3 regions of the Arthrobacter sp. UYEF3 genome follow, and region 3 is predicted to be linked to each of the others. Evidence: riboswitches for the same ligand, from Rfam matches in the RefSeq annotation. Region 3 holds a riboswitch; each other region holds the start of a gene.

Region 1 (5,901 bases), on a different contig from region 3:
CAGGTCCGCTGGACGTCCCTGCGGGAGACCACGAGATTGCCATCACCGGGGCGGACGCCACCAGCGCCGACAATCCTGTGATCGGGCCCGTGGAAGTGGATCTGAAAGCAGGCCGGGACTATACAGCCGTGGCGCACCTGACGGCTGACGGTGAGCCCACGGCCACACTCTTCAAGAACGACACGTCCGCGGTCGGTGACGGCGAAGGCAGGCTGACGGTGCGGCACGTCGCCGCGGCACCCGCCGTCGACGTCCTCGCCGGCGGAACCCCAGTGATCGAGGGCCTTGAAAACCCCGGCCAGGAGAAGCTAACGCTCGACGCCGGTACCATCTCCGCCTCCGTGACGGCGGCCGGCAGCACCGAGGCGCTGATCGGACCGGCGGATGTAAAAATCAGCGAGGGGACTAACACGATAGTTTACGCTTGGGGCAGCCTGGCCGACCACAATCTCGGCATTGCCGTGCAGGTGGTGAAGCTGTCACGGCATGACGACTGAGCGGCCCGGGTGCTGCTGCTGAGTGGGCGCCCGACGGGTGGCGGGGCCGCGACGATTGCGGCCCCGCCAGCCGCCCCCCGACCTCTCCGCCATTGCAGTGCTGCCGGCGCCGGGGAATAATGACGTTCCACGGGTCTCATTTCCCGCTCTAAGGAGCACCGATGGAGACTGCCGATCGTGAATGGAACGTTGACATTGACCAGGCCTTCGCCGCGGGGGAGGAGCGAGCGCTCGCTGATGCCTACCGAATGCTCGCGCCTCTTGTCCATACGCTGGCCTTGAGGGCGTTGCGCGAGCATAGTGCCGCCGACGACGTTACTCAGGAGGTCTTCATCCGCGCTTGGAAGTCGCGAACCAGTTACCGCCCGGACGCCGCACGGTTGCCCGCCTGGCTGATCGGAATCACCCGGAATGCCATTACCGACGCCTTGTCTGCCCGCTCCCGTCGACGGGACGTTGAAGGGGCCGCCCTGCAGTTGGTCAACGATCCCGCAGCCAGCCCGGGCAGGCCGACCGCCGACACGCTGGCGGACCGCCTGACACTGGACGACGAACTCGAGCGGCTGGGCAACCCCCAGACAGCCATCATGCGGCTGGCGTTCTACGAGGATCTGACCCACGACCAGATCTCGTCCCGGCTCAACCTTCCGCTTGGCACGGTCAAGAGCCATATCCGTCGTAGCCTTGCCCGGCTGCGGTCCCGGTTGGAGGTGGAACATGGATCATCCTGACGATGATCTCCTCGATCTGCTGGCGCTGGGTGAACGGCCCGCCAGCGAGGCGGAGTCGGTCCACCTGGACAGCTGCAATGAGTGCCGGGCGATGCTCAACGCGCTGCAAAATACCGTGTTTGCAGCGACGATCAATCCGGAACACGTGCAGCTGGAGGCGCCGGGCAGCCATAACTGGGCCGCTATCCATCAGGCACTGGGGCTGTCCCCGGCCCTGGCCGGGGATCCGCTGCTGCGCCCGCCCGCGGTCATCGCCGGGCGCCCCTACGAGGGCACGGCCCGCGGGGGGCTCCACGCTGAACCGAGGCCGCTCACACCCGATACCCGGCAGCCTGGCAGGCGCAGGCCGCGGCACAGCCCGCGCGGACGGTCGTGGGTCCTGGGCTTGGCGGCGGGGGTCGCGCTGGGCGCCGCCGGCGCGTGGACGGCATTGACCTTTCTTGGCTCCGCCGAGCCGCCGGTGTCAGCCCCGACACCACCGCCCACGGCGGCAGTCGTCGCTGAAGCAGCACTGGGTCCGCTGGCGGGGCACTCCGCCAGCGGCACTGCGCTCGTGGAGAGGCTCCCGGACGGAACCCGGCAGTTGATTATCAGCCTTCCCGAGGAGAAGCTCACGGGTTTCCGCGAGGTCTGGATGGCATCCGCGGATCTGTCCAAGATGGTCAGCCTGGGGGTCCTGGGCCAGGGACCGGGTGCCTTTGTCATCCCTGGCGGCCTCAACCTGGCCGACTATCCGGTGCTCGACGTTTCCAACGAGCCCTACGATGGGGATCCGGCCCACTCCGCGGAGAGCATCGCGCGGGGGAAGTTCACGGTGGCGGGTTGACCGGGACGAGCCCCGCCGTGAGGCGACGGCGGCGCAGACACGACAAAATGGACCCATGAGCGATGCCGGCGACTTCATTGACGGGGCGCTGCAGAATGAAAGCTCATGGCAGCGGGCCGAGGAAGCGCAGGCCCGTTTTGGTCCGGAACTGAAGTGCTACGGCGCTTCGGTCGGCGCGGTCCGCGGCACGGTCCGGGACGCGCTCCGCCGCTACCGGATCCTGGGCCGCGACGAACTGACCGCGCTCAGCTCGGAATTGTGGGCGGTCCCCGTCTTCGAACGGCGCCTCGCCGCCGTCGTGCTCCTGCAGTCCTGTGTGGCCATGCTGGACAACTCGGACCTGACCCGGATCGAGGGCTTCGTGCGCGGCTCAGGGTTCCGCGAGCTGGCGGATCCACTGGCGGTCGACGTCGTCGGACCGCTCATCGCTGGCCTCGACGGCGCCCGCAGGAGCCGTTCCGAGGCGGTCCTGGAGCGGTGGCGGAAGGATCCGGACCCGCGGCTTCGGCGTTCGGCTGCACTGGTGCGCGAGGCGATTGATGCTGCCAGTGGCCTGGCGTCCCCAAAGCGCTCCCGGCCGGGTTAGATGGCGGGACGGCGTTCCACCACGGCGTACGCCCTGCCGTCCAGGAACTGCCAGCCGGTCACCACCATAAAACCGAGCGAATCCACCCGGTCGTTAAGGACGTGGATATCGAAGCCGCCGTCGCGCGGTTCGGCGTCCCAGGTGGCCACATGGATTTCCCTCTCCTCGAGAACCAGCAGCTCGGTATTGACGTCAAAGTCCCCCTGCGGCTGATCGGTCAACTGGCAGATTGCGACACAGGGGCTGTTCATGAGGACCTCCACTCGGTGTGCGCTTAATGCCTTTATCCTATGCGTGCCGCATATCGGCGAACTAGGGATATTCCCCGCAACGACACGCCTGCGTTACCTGAATGTGACATTGCCGCCCAACTCCGTTACCGTTGTTGGGTGCCTGTTGTATCCGATACGGGCGCTCCCGAGCCGATTGCCTAACTCTGCCGCGGCCCGGGATCCGAATGCAACCTTCTGGCAGGGACGGGGAAACCACATTCGACCTGCAATTTTGACAGGTCTTGGGGTGAAGCCGCACAGCGCCCGTTCTGACGGGCCCGCGGCCGGGTGCCTCCCATCCGAATCCGACAGCTCACCTCGCAGGCATTGGGAGAGGCTACATACATGTTCTCAAGCACTACTGCTGCGCGCCATCGCTCCGACGCCACCGCCGGTCGGTCCTCAGCATTTTCCGTGAAGTCAGGCACCATCGGCCGCCAGGCCGCAGTAATCCTTGCAGCCTCCGGACTCGTCCTCACCAGCGGCATGGCGGCCAACGCCGCCGCTGCACCGGTACAGCTCGACGCAGGCCCCGCATCGAACGTTGACGTCACCAGCAAAGTCTCGACGCCGGTCACGGCCGATTCCGCCGTGCAGGTCAGCTTCGACCGTTCTGCCGTCGCAACGTCGCCGGCTCCCGTAACCGAGCAGCCAGCCGCAGTCCCGGCAGTCGCCGTTGCCGCGACCGTCGCCGTTGCGCCGGTCGCGGTGCAGGCTCCGGCCGCACCCAGGATCACCGCTCCCAAGATCACCGTACAGGCGGCCCCGGCGAAGGCACCGGCCCCCGCGGCGGCGGCCGGTGGCGTCAATGCCGCCATGCTCGCGTCCGCCTACGCCCAGATCGGCATCATCCAGGACTGCACCGCCATGGTGGAGAAGGCCCTCGGCGCGGCCGGTCACCCGGTGGGCGACCTCGGTCCCCAGCAGTTCCTGGGCCACGGGACCGTAGTGGCAACCCCGCAGCCCGGCGACATGATCGTCCAGGCCGGCCACGTCGGCATCTATGCCGGCAACGGCCAGGTAATCAGCGGCGGCATGAACGGAACCAACCAGACCATCGTGCACCCGCTGTCCTGGCTGACCGCCACCGGCGGCGTGACGTTCGTCCGCGCCTAAAGCGTAATCAGGGCTGAAGAACCCCTCTTCACTGGCCACTGGCCGGCTGTCGTTAAGACAGCCGGCCAGTGGCCTTTGTCGGGCTGGAGTACCGCAGCAACACAACCCCGTTGCCAAACGTCCGGGTCTCGACGAGCGTGAGCGGGGTGGTGCTGTCCGCGGGTTTGAACAAGGGTGTCCCGCGGCCAATCAGCACCGGATGAACGTAGATCCAATACTCGTCGATGAGCCCGAGCCGGCGGAAGGAGTCGGCCAGGTCGGCCCCGCCAAGGGCCAGGTCACCACCGGATTGGGCCTTCAATGCCAGGACGTCATCGACGACGACGTCGCGCACCACTGTGGAATTCGCGCCGGCACCCTCGAGGGTCCTGGAATAGACAACCTTGGGCATCTCCCGCCAAATTCCGGCGAACTCGACCATGGACGGCGTGCTGGACGGGTCGTGGTCCGCCGTCGGCCAGAAGGCGTCCATCAGCTCATAGGTGACGCGGCCCTCCAGAAACGCGTCCATGCTGCGGGATCTTTCGTTGAAATGGCTGTGGAGTTCCTCGTCCACCATGTGCCAACCAATGTCCCGGTTGTGACCCTCCACGAACCCGTCGAGTGATACCTGCAGTGCCAGGATGATCTTCCGCATGGCCTGAGCCTACGCGCCGGCTGCCGGCGCGGAAAAATGGCACTGGGCCCCGCAATCAGCAAGATGCTGCCGGTCTGTTGTCCGCTGATGCTGGCAGCATCGGTTGGAGCCAAATTCGGCAACATCATGCCGGCTAGTGCCAACCGTACGGCCCTTGCCGCGGCTGCCGCCATCCGGCTCGAGGAGTTGCTGCAGCAGGCCCGTCAGGCCGATGAGCAGCAGCAGCGCGCCCGCGAGTTTCGGGCCGGTGCTTCTTGAGCTGAGTGACTTCCTCACCACGACGCTGCATGGTGGGCGCCCCGCACTGATTTCCGAACTCAGTGCTTGGCGCCTTTGGCCGCTACCGGCACGGCGAACGACTTGGCGGCCCTCGAGCCTGCAGCGGCGCTAGCGGCGATGGTGACCAAAGCGCCCAGGAGCAGCGCGGCATCTTCCCCAGGTTGCAGCACATGGAGTTGGTTGCCAATGCTGGCTGCTGCCACGGGGACGCCCAGCTGGGCAGCCGAGATGACGCCCAGCGGCAGGGGGACCCCAAAGGCCCTTAACCCGGCGTGGAGCAGCACCGTCCCGAGCCCCAAAGATAAGCCCAGGAAGATCATGTCCGGATGCCCGGCGAGGTCACGGAGGTTCAAGGAGGCACCCAGCCACACGAAAAAAATCGGGCCCAGGAAGCCGTCGCTGACGCCGAAGAGCTGCCGTGCCAGCCGCCGCGGTTCGCCGACGGCTGCCACCGCCAGGCCGAGCGAGAACCCGGCCAGCATTACCGAGACGTGGCCGAAGCTGGCGACCCCGGCCAGCGCGAAGAGCAGAACCAGCTGAATGCGCAGCTCCAAGGCAAACTTGCGGTCCTCCGAGAGCCGGTGCATGCGCCGGCGGGTACCGCTGCGCTCCAGCGAGCGCAGCGCGAAGAAGAGCGCCACGGCGCATGCCCCCACAGCGAGCGCTCCGAGGGCTGCGCGGCCGGCGTTCGGGGGGTCCACCGCCAGCGGCAGCGCGACAATGCAGGCGATGTCAGCCAACGCCACCTGGGCGGTCATGGCCACCACCTGCGGCCCGCCCAGGCGCAGGGAATCGACAATCGGGAGGACCAGCGCGGCCGATGAGGAGGCCAGCAGCACCACGTAGAGCGGACCGTGTCCGGTGCCAAACGCCAGGCCCATGCCGGTGCCGATGACCACAGCCGCGATGGCAGCGATCACGGCCCGGCTGAAGCCTTTGCCGAGAGCAGAGCGGATC
Region 2 (5,901 bases), on a different contig from region 3:
GGTCAACCGCACCCTGGCCCGGGTGGGCCTGATCACGGCCGGTGTGATCTTCATCTTTGCGATGGGCATGAGCCGGGTCTTTCTGGGCCACCACTGGATGACCGATGTCATTATCGGCTGGGTGCTGGGACTGGGCTGGGTGGGGATCGTGATCCTGGCCCACAGGCTCTTCCATGTGCTGCGGCACCGGCAGCATGCCGGTCCGGCGCCGACGTTTGACTACGAGGTGCACCCACTGGGCGGGGCTTCCTTGGACCGCCGCGAGGGCGCCGCAGCGACCGGCCGTGCCGGCCCCCCAGGGACCGCCGGCCAGAGCGGGGCAGCCGACGCCGGTAACGGCGGCCAGGCCGGGGGCCGCCGGCATCCGGGTGATAGTTTTTACCCATGCGCACTCTTGTTGTGGACCACCCGCTGGTCGCCCATAAGCTCACCGTTCTGAGGGACAAAAACACCCCGTCCCCGGTCTTCCGCCAACTCACGGAGGAGCTCGTCACGCTCCTGGCCTATGAGGCAACCCGGGACGTCCGCACCGAACCGGTGACCATCGAGACGCCGGTCAGCACCACCATCGGCACGGCGTTTACCAAGCCCACCCCGTTGGTGGTCCCCATCCTGCGGGCGGGACTCGGCATGCTGGAAGGCATGACCAAGCTTGTCCCCACCGCCGAGGTGGGCTTCCTTGGCATGGCCCGCGATGAGGAGACCCTGGACATCATCACCTACGCCGAGCGTCTGCCGGAGAATCTGACCGACCGGCAGATCTTCGTCCTGGACCCGATGCTCGCCACCGGCGGCACGCTGCGAGAGGCGATCAAGTTCCTCTTCAAGCGCGGCGCCTCGGACGTTACCTGCATCTGCCTGCTGGCCGCACCGGAGGGTCTGGCTAAGCTGGAAGAGGAGCTCTCGGACGCCAACGTGACTATAGTGCTGGCCTCGATCGACGAGAAGCTCAACGAGAAGTCCTACATTGTCCCCGGCCTGGGCGACGCCGGCGACAGGCTGTACGGCATCGCCGTCTAAGCAACAGCGTGGGGTTCCCGTGGACTGCGCCGGGGTCTAGCCTGAGCCCATGGACTGGAAACTTGAACTCGTGTTGGTCCCCGTGTCCGATGTGGACCGAGCCAAAGATTTTTACGTAAACAAGGTGGGCTTCAACGCCGACTACGACGAGCGCCCCTCGGACAGCATGAGGTTTGTCCAGCTGACGCCGCCGGGCTCCGGTTGCTCGATTGCTATTGGCGAGGGCCTCACCGATGCCCCGCCCGGCACCGCCCCCAGCCTGCAACTCGTGGTCAGCGACATCCAGGCCGCCCACCGGCAGCTCAAGGACAACGGCGTGGACGTCAGCGACGTCGACGTCCAGGACTGGGGGCAGTTCGTCTACTTCGCCGACCCCGACGGCAACAAATGGGCTGTGCAGTACATCCCCAGCCGCCCGAACGGCTGACCGCCCGCTCCCCGGGGGCGTCGCCCCGGGCGGGCACACGCGAGGCCCCGGATCCGGTGGATCCAGGGCCTCGCCATCGGTTTATAGGCTTCCGGCAGTGCGGCTCAGTACCAGTTATTCGCATAGTGGAAGTTCAGGGCGCCGCACGGTGAGCCGTAGCGCTCCTGAACGTACTGCAGGCCCCAGTTGATCTGGGTCCGGTAGTTGGTCAGGTAATCCGGTCCCGCGCTGGCCATCTTTTCGGCCGGCAGGGATTGGACCACGCCGTAGGCGCCGCTGCTGGCGTTTGTGGCGGTGGTCCTCCAGTCGGATTCCCTGGTCCATAGCTTCAGCAGGCACTGCATCTCACTTGCCGCCCAGCCGTGGGCCGGCAGCTGCGCGGCGGCATACGCCTGTGCGCCGGCGGGATCGTCGACGGCGACCGGCTGCACCGGTGCCGGCGGAGCCGCGGGGGCCGGGGCAGCGACAGGGGCCGGGGCCGGCGGAGCGATAGGAGCCGGGGCAGGGGCCGGCGGTGCTGCCGGGGCGGGAGCTTCGGCGGGCTTGTTCTCGGAGGCCTGTGCCTCCACGCTGACTGCGGAGGGGGATGCAGGGATGTTGCTGCCGAGCCGTTCGAGGTCCAGAAGCTGCATCGAAGCCGCCTTGGAGGCTTCGGCCGGGTGGGGCGCGGTGCCGGAGGCCTGACCCGCGGCTCCGACTCCGAGCAGCACCGCGAGGGCGGTGGCCACGACGAGGGCGCGCTTGCCTTTGGACGGTACGCCGACGGCGGGCCGGGCACGTTTGCCTTTGCCAGCGGGCCGGGGCCCGGCCGGGCGCGGTGCCGGCTCGGCGCGGTGGCGCGCGGCATCGGCTTCGAACGTCTGTTCAGTGCCTTCTGGGCGTGATTGTGCCTTAAAGTCAGTCATATTCGCCTCTCAACGCCTACGGAGTAGCTGTCGGGTTCGGATGTGAAATCCGGCCGCACGGAATCGCGTCGTGGCGGCTCGACCCTAAGGGTGCATGGATGCAGGATGCCCGGGAACTCTGGGTCCCCCGTCTCTGCCTGGTCCATCGGAATCCGGGAAGCGGCAGAGTGTGGCGTAAGTCCGGATGTGCGGCCAGATCGACTGGCGCACCCTAAAACGGTACCTGACTTCGAGCCAGAAGTCACATTTCGGTAACGACGTCTCCTGGAAGCGGCGTGGCGGCTTGTCCTATGGCGAGGCCTGGGCGGCCAGTTCGACGGGACCCCGCCCGGTGCACGTTGCCGAACGTCGAGTCTGCACGGAACCGTCGAATCGGCGGGTGCGCGGTCCCCGCATACCCCGCGCCCGCCTACCCTGCCAGCAGGTACACGCTGGTCCCGCCGATGGTCTGGGCGTCGAAGTTGGCTGCCACCCAGGAGGCGATCCGCGCGGCGTCGTCGGAACCGCTTTGGCCCTGCATCATGCGGCCCGCAATGAAGTAGTGGATTTTCCAATCGGCCACGTACTGCTGGAATTGCTTGAGCGTTGGGGCAGGGTCGGTGCCGTTGAACCCGCCCACGGCCATCACGGGCAGCCCGGTGGCCAGCTGGTAGCCGGCGGCGTTGTTGGATCCGACGACGGCGGCGGCCTAGGTGAAGTTGCCGGCGCCTGCTTGCAACGCCGTCGCGAGGGTAGCGGACGGTGTGCTGGCCCCGAGCAGGCCACCCATTCCGCCCGCCGCGCCTCCGCCCGGCACCGGTGGACGCGCCGTTGAGGTTCACTCCCGGGGTGCCGCCAAACGCGCCGACGCCGCCAAGGACCGCCGGGAACCCGGCCCCGCCCCGGGCGGCCACTGCCGGACCGGCGCTCACGATCGAGCCGCTGTGAGCGGTCGAGGCGGTCGACAACGAGTAGGACAGCGGGTCCGGCCAGGGCGGCGGCGACAGCGAGCACCGCCGTCGTGCGCGCCACCAGCCCATAGGCCGCCGGGCCGCCCGGCCTGAGCCCTGCCGCCTTGAAGCCCGGCACCGCGGAGGCCAGCACCGCGCCGGCGGCGGCGAGCGAGGCCAGCAGGATCACCCAACGCAGCCATGGAACGTATGCCGGCGTGCGGCCAAGGAGTTCGGCGGCCATCGCCCCGGCCGCCAGGAGGGCCGCGGCGAGCACCGTAGCCGCCGCGCGCTGGTCCCGGCGCTGCCAGAGCAGCACCCCGCCCAGCCCCGCGAGCCCCGCGATGCCGGGCGCCAGCGCCGCCATGTAGTACGGGTGGATGATCCCGGCCATGAGGCTGAACGTCAGGCCGGTGACCGCCACCCAGGAGCCCCAGATGATGACCGAGGCCCGCACGGCGTCGGTCCGCGGGGCCCGCCTTCCGAGCCAGAGCAGTCCCGCCCCGAGCAGCAGCACCGCGGGCAGCAGCCAGGCGATCTGGCCGCCGAAGTCGCTGTTGAAGAGCCGGAACGGTCCAGGGGTACCCCAGGCATTGCCGCCGCCCACGCTCCCGGTTTCGTCGCCGTTGAGCCGGCCCAGGCCGTTGTAGCCGAGAGTCAGTTCCAGGATGGAGTTGTTTTGCGAGCCGCCGATGTACGGTCGGTCCGCTGCCGGGATGAGTTCGACGGCGGCCAGCCACCAGCCGGCCGCGACGGCCATGGCCGCGCCCGTGGCGAGGAGGTGCAGGAGGCGTCTGCCCAGCCCCACCGGTGCCGCCACCAGGTAGGCCAGGGCGAAACCGGGGACAACCAGCAGGACCTGCAGCTGCTTGGTAAGGAAGCCAAAGCCCAGGAGCGCCCCGCCGAACAGGAGCCAGCGCAGGCGGGCGTCCTGGATGGAGCGCAGCACGGCGTAGGCGGCCGCGGTCATCAGTAGCACCAGCAGGGCGTCCGGGTTGTTGAACCGGAACATCAGCACGGCCACCGGGGTCAGTGCCATGACAGCTCCGGCGAGCAGCCCGGCGCGGTGGGCCAGTCGTGCATCGGCCGTTGCGGGGGCGGCGGCCCGGCGGACCGCCAGATAGACCAGCCAAGCGGTGCCGACCCCCATGAGTGCCTGGGGGACCAGGACGCTCCAGGAGCTCAGGCCGAAGAGACGTACAGACAGCCCCATCACCCACAACGACGCCGGCGGCTTGTCCACGGTGATGGCGTTCGCGGCATCGGAGGAGCCGAAGAACCAGGCCGCCCAATCCTGCGAGCCGGCCTGTGCCGCGGCGGAGTAGAAAGCGTTGGCCCAGCCGGAGGCGCCGAGGTTCCACAGGTACAGTCCGGCCGTGGCCAGCAGCAGGGCCGCCAGTTCCAGTCGTGGCCGCAGGTTCCGGGTGCCGCTGCGACGGGCGTCGACGCGACGGCTGCCGGCGACTGGTGACTCCGCGTCGGCGTGGCGGGGATTCAAGGTGTGGGTCATGGCGGCCTAGACCCCCAGCTTGTAGACCGTGGCGGTGCCTACGGTCTGGGCCCGGTAGTTGGCCGCTACCCACGCGGCGACCTCGGAATTGCCGCCGCGGCCCCCGCCAAGGCCGCCCATCCGGCCGCCGGAGATGAAGTAGCCGATCTCGCCGCTGCCCACCATGGCCTTGAACTGGTCGAGTGTCGGGTAGGGGTCGCCGCCGTTCCAGCCGCCGAGTGCGATCACGCTGGTGCCGGTGGCGAGTTCCAGGCTAGCGGCCTGGGTGGCGCCGGAGACAATCGCGGACCACCTGGCGCCGGAGGACTTCAACAGTGCGGCCAGCTCCGGCGAGGCCGTTTCGCCGCCGGGGGCACCGCCGGCAGCACGTTCGGGGGCCCCGCTGATGCCGCCGAACGAGCGGTCGCCGTCGGCCCGGCCGGCCGCCCCGAAACCGCCTCCCATAGTGGAGGCGGCGGGCCCGGACGTGGGGATCGAACCGGAGTGCGGCTGGGCGGTGGTCGCCAGCGTCCAGGCGGTGGTCCCCAGCCCGCCGGCCAGCAGGGAGAGGATCACGATGCCGGCCGTGGCTGTCCTTTGGAGCCGGGCCGGGAGCGCCGCCAGACCGTCAACCCGCAGGAGCAGCGCCGCGGCAGCCAGCACGCCCAGCACGACGGCGAGGACGCGTAGCCCGGGAAGCCAGGCGGGGTCGCGGCCCAGGAGGACCGCGGACCAGGCCGAGCTGGCGAGCACCGTCACCGCCAGGATGATCCGCGCCGGCCAGTAGGCGCGGCCCCGCCACAATTCGGCGACGCCGATACCCACCGGGGCGGCGACCGCCGGAGCCAGTGCCACGGCATAATACGGGTGCACGGTGCCGCTCATGAAGCTGAAGATGACGGCCGTGACAACCAGCCAGCCGCCCCACAGCAGGAGCGCCGCACGGGTTCGTGAGGTGCGGGCCTCGCGCCGGGTGAACCACAGCCCGGCGAGCAGCAGAATCAGCGCCGCCGGCAGCAGCCAGGACACCTCGCCGCCGAAACTGGTCCCGAACATCCGCGTGATCCCGGCCGTGCTGCCGAACCCGGTGTTCCCGGTGCCGCCCGGGCCGCCGGCGTTCCCGCCGAAGTT
Region 3 (5,901 bases):
CCTTGGCCAGCTTCCGGGCCACTTCCATGGCTGCCTGCATTGATACGCTGTCGGTCGCCTGGCCGGAGCCGGAGGCAAGGCCGGCCGCGAAGCCGGCGATGAAAGTGGTCAGCGGCGCGGCAGGGCGGACGATCGAGTGGGCGGCCACGCCGGCCAGTCCCAGCACTTCGTCGATGTCGATCTGAACGTCCTCCAACTCGAGGGCCTGGAGCAGCGCGCGGCACCAGTCGTCGAGCGTTTCGTCCTGGCTTTTCACCGTTTGCCTCCAATGTCGAATTCGTCGCCGCGGACCGGGCCGGGGACGGATACTCCTAAGGCGGAGGCGTCGTCCCAGGTGTCCACGTCGTCAGTGGAACCGGGCGGAACCGGAACCGTGCACAGCTCAAGACTAGCAAGGAGAGCGAAGACGGAGCCTCCCTCCAGGGCGTTATGCCGGGCCGCGTCGGCGACGGCGTGTCGTAGCGCGGCCGTGCCATAAAGCCCCACGAGCGGCTGCTTGCGTCCGTCCGCCGAAACCGCCACGGCACCGTCGCGGCCGTCCGCGCCGGTGGCCATGGCGTCGAGCAAGGCGCCCACGGCGGCGACTACCCGCGGCATGTCGCAGGCGAGCACGAGGGTCAATGGCGTCGGGGCCGCGGCCGTGTCGACAGCCAGGGCGGACAGTCCGGCGGCGATCGCGGCGGCGGGACCTGAGAATGGGGGATCCTCCCGGCAGCCCAGCACTCCCGGCGGGAGTCCGCCGCGATCCGGCCCCACCACGACAGTCCTGCGGGCGCCGCGGGCCGCCTGCAGTGACCGCTCAAGCAGGGTGGCGCCGTCGACCGTCAACTGGGACTTGGGCACGCCGCCAAGCCGGGAGGACCGGCCCCCGGCGAGGATAACGGCGTCGTATTCCACTCGCCCAGCCTAGCCGCAGCTGCTGTGACAGGTCCTCCGGGGCCGGGCTCAGTGCGCCGGGCTCAGTGCGCCGGGCTCAGTGCGCCGATTCGGGCAGAAGGAACGGGTCCCAGGCCGGGGTGGGCTTCTCCAGTTCCTTAATCTGCCAGATGGTGCCCTTCGGCGGCCCCGGAACGAAGCCTAGCTTCCAGCCCATTTCGGCGGGCGTGTGGTCACCCTTGGCGTTGTTGCAGCGCAGGCAGGCAGCGACGAGGTTCTCCCACGTGTCCGCACCGCCCCGGGATTTGGGCTGGACATGGTCGATGGTGTGGGCCGCCTTGGCGCAGTAGGCGCAGCGATGATTATCCCGGCGCAGAACTCCCCTGCGGCTGACCGCCGTCAGGGTGTTGTAGCGGGGCCTGATGTACCGGTTCAGCAGGATAACCGTCGGGCGGCCGAGGATGTCCTGTGGACCCACCACGGGGTCGTCCCCTTCGGCCACCACGCTGGCCTTTCCAGTCAGCACAAGCACCAGCGCCCGGCGGAAGGTGACTACCGCCAGCGGCTCATATCCAGCATTCAGAACGAGAGTGCGCATCCGCATACCTCTTCACGGCCGCACCCGCCAGGGGCACGAGGGCCGGCTGCCCTCTGCATGGTCGGGCTAAGGATCGACACCACAAGAGTAAACACCGAAGGCCCGGATTGCCGAATTTTTTCCTCGGCGGGATTTCCGTGCGCCGCCGGACGGCGGGGGCCACAACGCAAAGGACCCCTGCCGGGGGCAGGGGTCCTTCAGAATGCTTACGGCCGGAGTCGGGCTGCGTTTTAGCCGGTGTTAGCCGCCGACGCGGATGAAGACCGGACCGGAACCGACGTTGACGCTGTACAGCGCGGTGGTCCCACCGTTCCAGCCGCCGTGGACGGCCATGCCGTTGCCGACATAGACAGCGATGTGGGCCATGCCCATGCCGCCGTTCTGGTAGTAGGCGATGTCGCCCGGCTGCGCCTCGGCGGCGCTTACCGTACGGCCCAGGGAAAGGTATCCTGCCGGCCAGCCGTGGTAGTTGATGCCCACCGCAGCCAGCGCGTTCGTGACAAGCATGGTGCAGTCCTGGGAAACGCCCATCTGCGCGTAGGCAGCCGCAGCAATCGAAGCACCCATGCCGCTGACAGCAGCCGGAGCCTTGGCTGCCGGGGAGGCGGTTGCCGGAGTGCCGGTGGCCGCGGCGCCGCGGGCCGCGGTGCCGTTGGAAGCGGCGGTATCAGTGGAAGCGACAGCTTCCTGAACCTTGACGACGGGCTTGGGCGCCTCGACGACCGGAGCCGGGGCCGTGGTGACGGACGTCTTGTCGTAGGAGATCGCGATGCTGGAGGCCGCGGAGATCGTGGCCGGTGCGGTGGACTGTACTTCCATGGCGGAAGCGGAGGTCGATTCGCGCTGAACGTTGGTCTCGGCAGCGTTGGCTGCGATACCGCTGGTCAGGACCAGGCCGGAGGCTGCAGCGATAACCGCGGCCTGACGACCCATGCCACCGGCGTTCTCGCCGACGGCCTTGGCAATAACAGCCAGCGAGTTGGTCTGGGTGACCTCCGCGCGGTGGCGTGCAGTTGCACGAGTAGTCATTCAGTTCTCTCTTTCGTGAGCCTTGTGTCCGCGCTGTTGTACAGGCGGCACTGAGTACGCTCCGGCATCTTGGGGGTACGCCGGATCGCCCCGAAACGGGTTTCTTTAGCGAAGGGTGTACTGCGAAGACGCGCCAAAAGCGGGAACTGCGGTGTGCGATCCGGTCCGGGCGCCGGCAAGGGCAACACGGAGCATGGAGTGCAGCGGGCTCAATTGAGCCGCGCCAGCGCGAAAACGCGCAGCATTGTGGCGTGAAGACATGAAAGTAGCCTCTCCCAATGCCTACGAGGTGAGCTGTCGGATTCGGATGGGAGTCACCCGGCCGCGCTGCTTCCTGGGAAGCTTTGCGACTTAACCCCAAGGCCTTCTTGCGAAGACCAAAATTGGTTCCCCCGCCCCTGCCAGACGATGTAATGCGAACGGACCTTGAGCGGTGGCAGAGCTAGGCAATCCACTCAAGAGCGCCAACTTCGGAGAAGTTGGCGTGCTTCCTACGGTACAGCAGTCGGGACTCAATGTCACATTCAGATCACGGCGAGTCACAGAAATGCGAGTCGTCCATCGGCTCGGCTTAGAGCCAGCCCAGCGGGTCAACAACTTCTCCGTTGACCATTACCTCGAAGTGGAGGTGGCAGCCGGTGGAGGCGCCGGTGGTCCCGCTCATCGCCACCACATCGCCACGGGAGACCTGCTGGCCCACCCGCACGCTGGAGGACGACAAATGGTTGTACGTGGTCTCCAGGCCGTTGCCATGGTCGATCACGACGCGGTTTCCGCCGCCGTAAGGGTGCCAGCCGGTGAAAGTAACGGTGCCGCTGGCTGCGGCGTGCACGGCGGTGCCGCACTGGGCGGCGTAGTCCTGACCGCGGTGAAATTCCCCGACGGCCCCGGTGATGGGACTGACCCGGTAGCCGAACGGTGAGGCGGTGACCATGGAATCCAACGGCGCTCCGAGGCTGCCGGCGGAGGCTGCCCGGGTGATGGTGCCGGCCGACTGGGCGCCCAGCAACTGCTTGAGCTTGCCGTCCGGGTCGACCTTGGTACCCACGGCGGTGCGGCTGAAGTCGATCTGCGCGGCCGCGGCCTTCACTTCAGGCTGCATACCGGCAGAAACCGAGCCGGCGCGGGCGGCGTCGGCGGCCACTACGGGGCCGGTGGCCGGAACGGCGACGGTGAGGACCAGTCCGGTGGAGGCCAGTGCGATGCCGGCCTTCTGTCCAACGCCGCTGACGGTGGCGAAGTCTGCTATCTGCCGGAGCGGACTCCGGCGTCCGCGGCGTTCGTCCCGGCGCGCGTCGCGCGGGCGCTCGGCGTAGTGGACGTCGGCCGGGCGCGGCTCGGGAGCGGGACCGGTCGCACGACGGCGGCCCCTGACGGTCTGGATGGTCAAGTACGGTTCCTCTCTGGAGAGCCTGCGAAGTTAGCTGTCGGATTCGGGTCAGAGAGATCAAAGACCCGGTCCGCCGGAGCAGGCATCCAGGCACAAAGGAGTCGAAGGGACCCCTCGTGGAGTTTGCTTGCCGCTAGCGGACTTCACCCCAAGGCTGTTGGATCAACAGCCGGAAGTGGTTCCCCCGCCTCTGCCAGAAAGTGACTCGTGTACTGATCCGCTGGCAGAGCTCGGCTTCGGATCCGGTAACGCTTTAGTATCGGTGCTAGTGCTCAACTATAGGGGATCAAGCCGCGCGGTAATAAATCCGTGATCTCACTTGTGGACAACTTCCGGGCTTCCCCCGGGAGAATTACCGTGCCAGGTTACCCGAGCGTAACGAACACGTGGGCCGCAACCTCGGGCGGCAGCTCCAGGGCGCCCTCGAAGTCCGGCACCCGCACCGAGATGTACTCCCCCACGCGTTCCAGCGACACCTTGGCGCCGGGACGGATTCCACCCTCATCCAGCTGAACCAGCAGCTCCGGCTCCACCTGGATGGGCTCGGCCAGCCGGCTCACGGTGACCCGGGAATCGGCGCCGTAGCCGGCCATGGCGTCGAGCAGGTTAACCACACCGTCCGTGGTTTCCGCCGCCGGGAGGCCGCCGAGTTCGGCGAGGCCGGGGATCGGGTTTCCGTAGGGTGACACGGTCGGGTGGTTGAGCAGATCGAAAATGCGCCGTTCGACGCGCTCGCTCATCACGTGTTCCCAGCGGCACGCTTCCTCATGGACATAGGCCCAGTCAAGCCCGATGACGTCGGCGAGCAGCCGCTCGGCCAGGCGGTGCTTGCGCATGACACCGACGGCGCGCTTCCGGCCCGTTACGGTCAGTTCGAGATGCCGGTCCCCGGAAACCACCACAAGGCCGTCCCGTTCCATGCGGCCGATGGTCTGGGAAACGGTGGGGCCGGAGTGCCGTAGCCGTTCGGCAATCCGGGCGCGGAGGGCGACGATGTTCTCTTCTTCCAGTTCCAGGATGGTCCGAAGATACATCTCGGTGGTGTCGATCAGATCCGTCATTCAGCTCAGCTCCTCGAGCGCCGTCCTTGCGTCATTCCCACCGTACAGCGCGCAGGATGCGCCCGGGCGAGATCCGCCATACGTCACCGGACAGCCTAGCCTATTTTGAATTACTCCGGATAATTCGGGTCGCCGCCCGGTCGCACGCCGCTAACCGGGTCCCGGGGCCGAACGTTTGACGTCTCAGTGACCGGACTATGACGGACGTATTTCCTGCCCGGCCGGGCCCGTCGGGCAGAATAAATCAGGGCCGAAACGAGACCTGCCCAGGATCCGTCCGAGCCCCGCCACGCACCCAGCCGAAAATTGGAGCCACTGTGAGCGACACCAGCATCACCATCCCCGCGAACCTCCTGCCCAAGGACGGACGGTTTGGCGCCGGCCCGTCAAAGGTCCGTCCGGAGCAGATGGAGGCACTGTCGGCGGCGTCGGCAACGCTGCTGGGTACCTCGCACCGCCAGGCGCCGGTGAAGAACCTTGTGGGGTCGGTCCGGACCGGGCTGAGCGACTTCTTCCGCGCCCCAGAAGGCTACGAGGTTGTCCTCGGCGTCGGCGGTTCCACGGCGTTCTGGGACATCGCCAGCTTCGGACTCGTAGAGAACAAGGCGCAGCACCTGTCCTTCGGCGAGTTCGGCTCGAAATTCGCCGCGGCCACCAATAAGGCGCCGTTCCTGGCCGAATCCTCAATCATCAAGTCCGAGCCCGGTACCCGCCCAGGGTCGCGGGCCGAAGCCGGCATTGACGCCTATGCCTGGCCGCAGAACGAAACGTCCACCGGTGTCGCCGCCCCGGTCAAGCGCGTGGCCGGGGCGGACGAGGGCTCCCTCGTGCTGGTCGACGCCACCTCCGCGGCCGGCGGTCTGGATGTGGATGTGGCGGAGGCCGATGTCTACTACTTCGCGCCGCAGAAGAACTTCGCTTCCGACGGCGGACTGTGGCTTGGCCTG

The links. Region 3 has a riboswitch for cyclic di-AMP ahead of ABIB14_RS01925 (NlpC/P60 family protein). Riboswitches for the same ligand answer to the same signal wherever they lie in the genome.
Region 1: linked by a shared signal. The riboswitch ahead of ABIB14_RS16020 (hypothetical protein) and the one ahead of ABIB14_RS01925 (NlpC/P60 family protein) in region 3 are both predicted to bind cyclic di-AMP.
Region 2: linked by a shared signal. The riboswitch ahead of ABIB14_RS12970 (aggregation-promoting factor C-terminal-like domain-containing protein) and the one ahead of ABIB14_RS01925 (NlpC/P60 family protein) in region 3 are both predicted to bind cyclic di-AMP.

What each region holds. Positions count from the first base shown of each region.
Region 1 covers NZ_JBEPNK010000028.1:2,163-8,063, reverse strand. Annotated here, with positions in the region: gene ABIB14_RS16045 (DUF4397 domain-containing protein) at 1-497, shown strand, start outside; gene ABIB14_RS16040 (RNA polymerase sigma factor) at 659-1,228, shown strand; gene ABIB14_RS16035 (anti-sigma factor) at 1,215-2,054, shown strand; gene ABIB14_RS16030 (DNA alkylation repair protein) at 2,110-2,640, shown strand; gene ABIB14_RS16025 (hypothetical protein) at 2,637-2,891, opposite strand; cyclic di-AMP (ydaO/yuaA leader) riboswitch at 3,068-3,253, shown strand; gene ABIB14_RS16020 (hypothetical protein) at 3,258-4,028, shown strand; gene ABIB14_RS16015 (dihydrofolate reductase family protein) at 4,081-4,665, opposite strand; gene ABIB14_RS16010 (hypothetical protein) at 4,702-4,923, shown strand; gene ABIB14_RS16005 (cation:proton antiporter) at 4,983-5,901, opposite strand, start outside.
Region 2 covers NZ_JBEPNK010000018.1:13,454-19,354, forward strand. Annotated here, with positions in the region: gene ABIB14_RS12955 (phosphatase PAP2 family protein) at 1-439, shown strand, start outside; gene upp (uracil phosphoribosyltransferase) at 385-1,020, shown strand; gene ABIB14_RS12965 (glyoxalase superfamily protein) at 1,070-1,447, shown strand; gene ABIB14_RS12970 (aggregation-promoting factor C-terminal-like domain-containing protein) at 1,552-2,352, opposite strand; cyclic di-AMP (ydaO/yuaA leader) riboswitch at 2,351-2,520, opposite strand; gene ABIB14_RS12975 (mannosyltransferase YkcB-related protein) at 2,762-2,977, opposite strand; gene ABIB14_RS12980 (ArnT family glycosyltransferase) at 2,977-4,791, opposite strand; gene ABIB14_RS12985 (glycosyltransferase family 39 protein) at 4,798-5,901, opposite strand, start outside.
Region 3 covers NZ_JBEPNK010000002.1:96,870-102,770, reverse strand. Annotated here, with positions in the region: gene ABIB14_RS01940 (DUF6457 domain-containing protein) at 1-256, opposite strand, end outside; gene mobA (molybdenum cofactor guanylyltransferase) at 253-897, opposite strand; gene ABIB14_RS01930 (HNH endonuclease) at 974-1,474, opposite strand; gene ABIB14_RS01925 (NlpC/P60 family protein) at 1,715-2,503, opposite strand; cyclic di-AMP (ydaO/yuaA leader) riboswitch at 2,769-2,938, opposite strand; gene ABIB14_RS01920 (M23 family metallopeptidase) at 3,075-3,893, opposite strand; cyclic di-AMP (ydaO/yuaA leader) riboswitch at 3,898-4,109, opposite strand; gene ABIB14_RS01915 (iron-dependent transcriptional repressor DtxR) at 4,259-4,954, opposite strand; gene serC (phosphoserine transaminase) at 5,272-5,901, shown strand, end outside.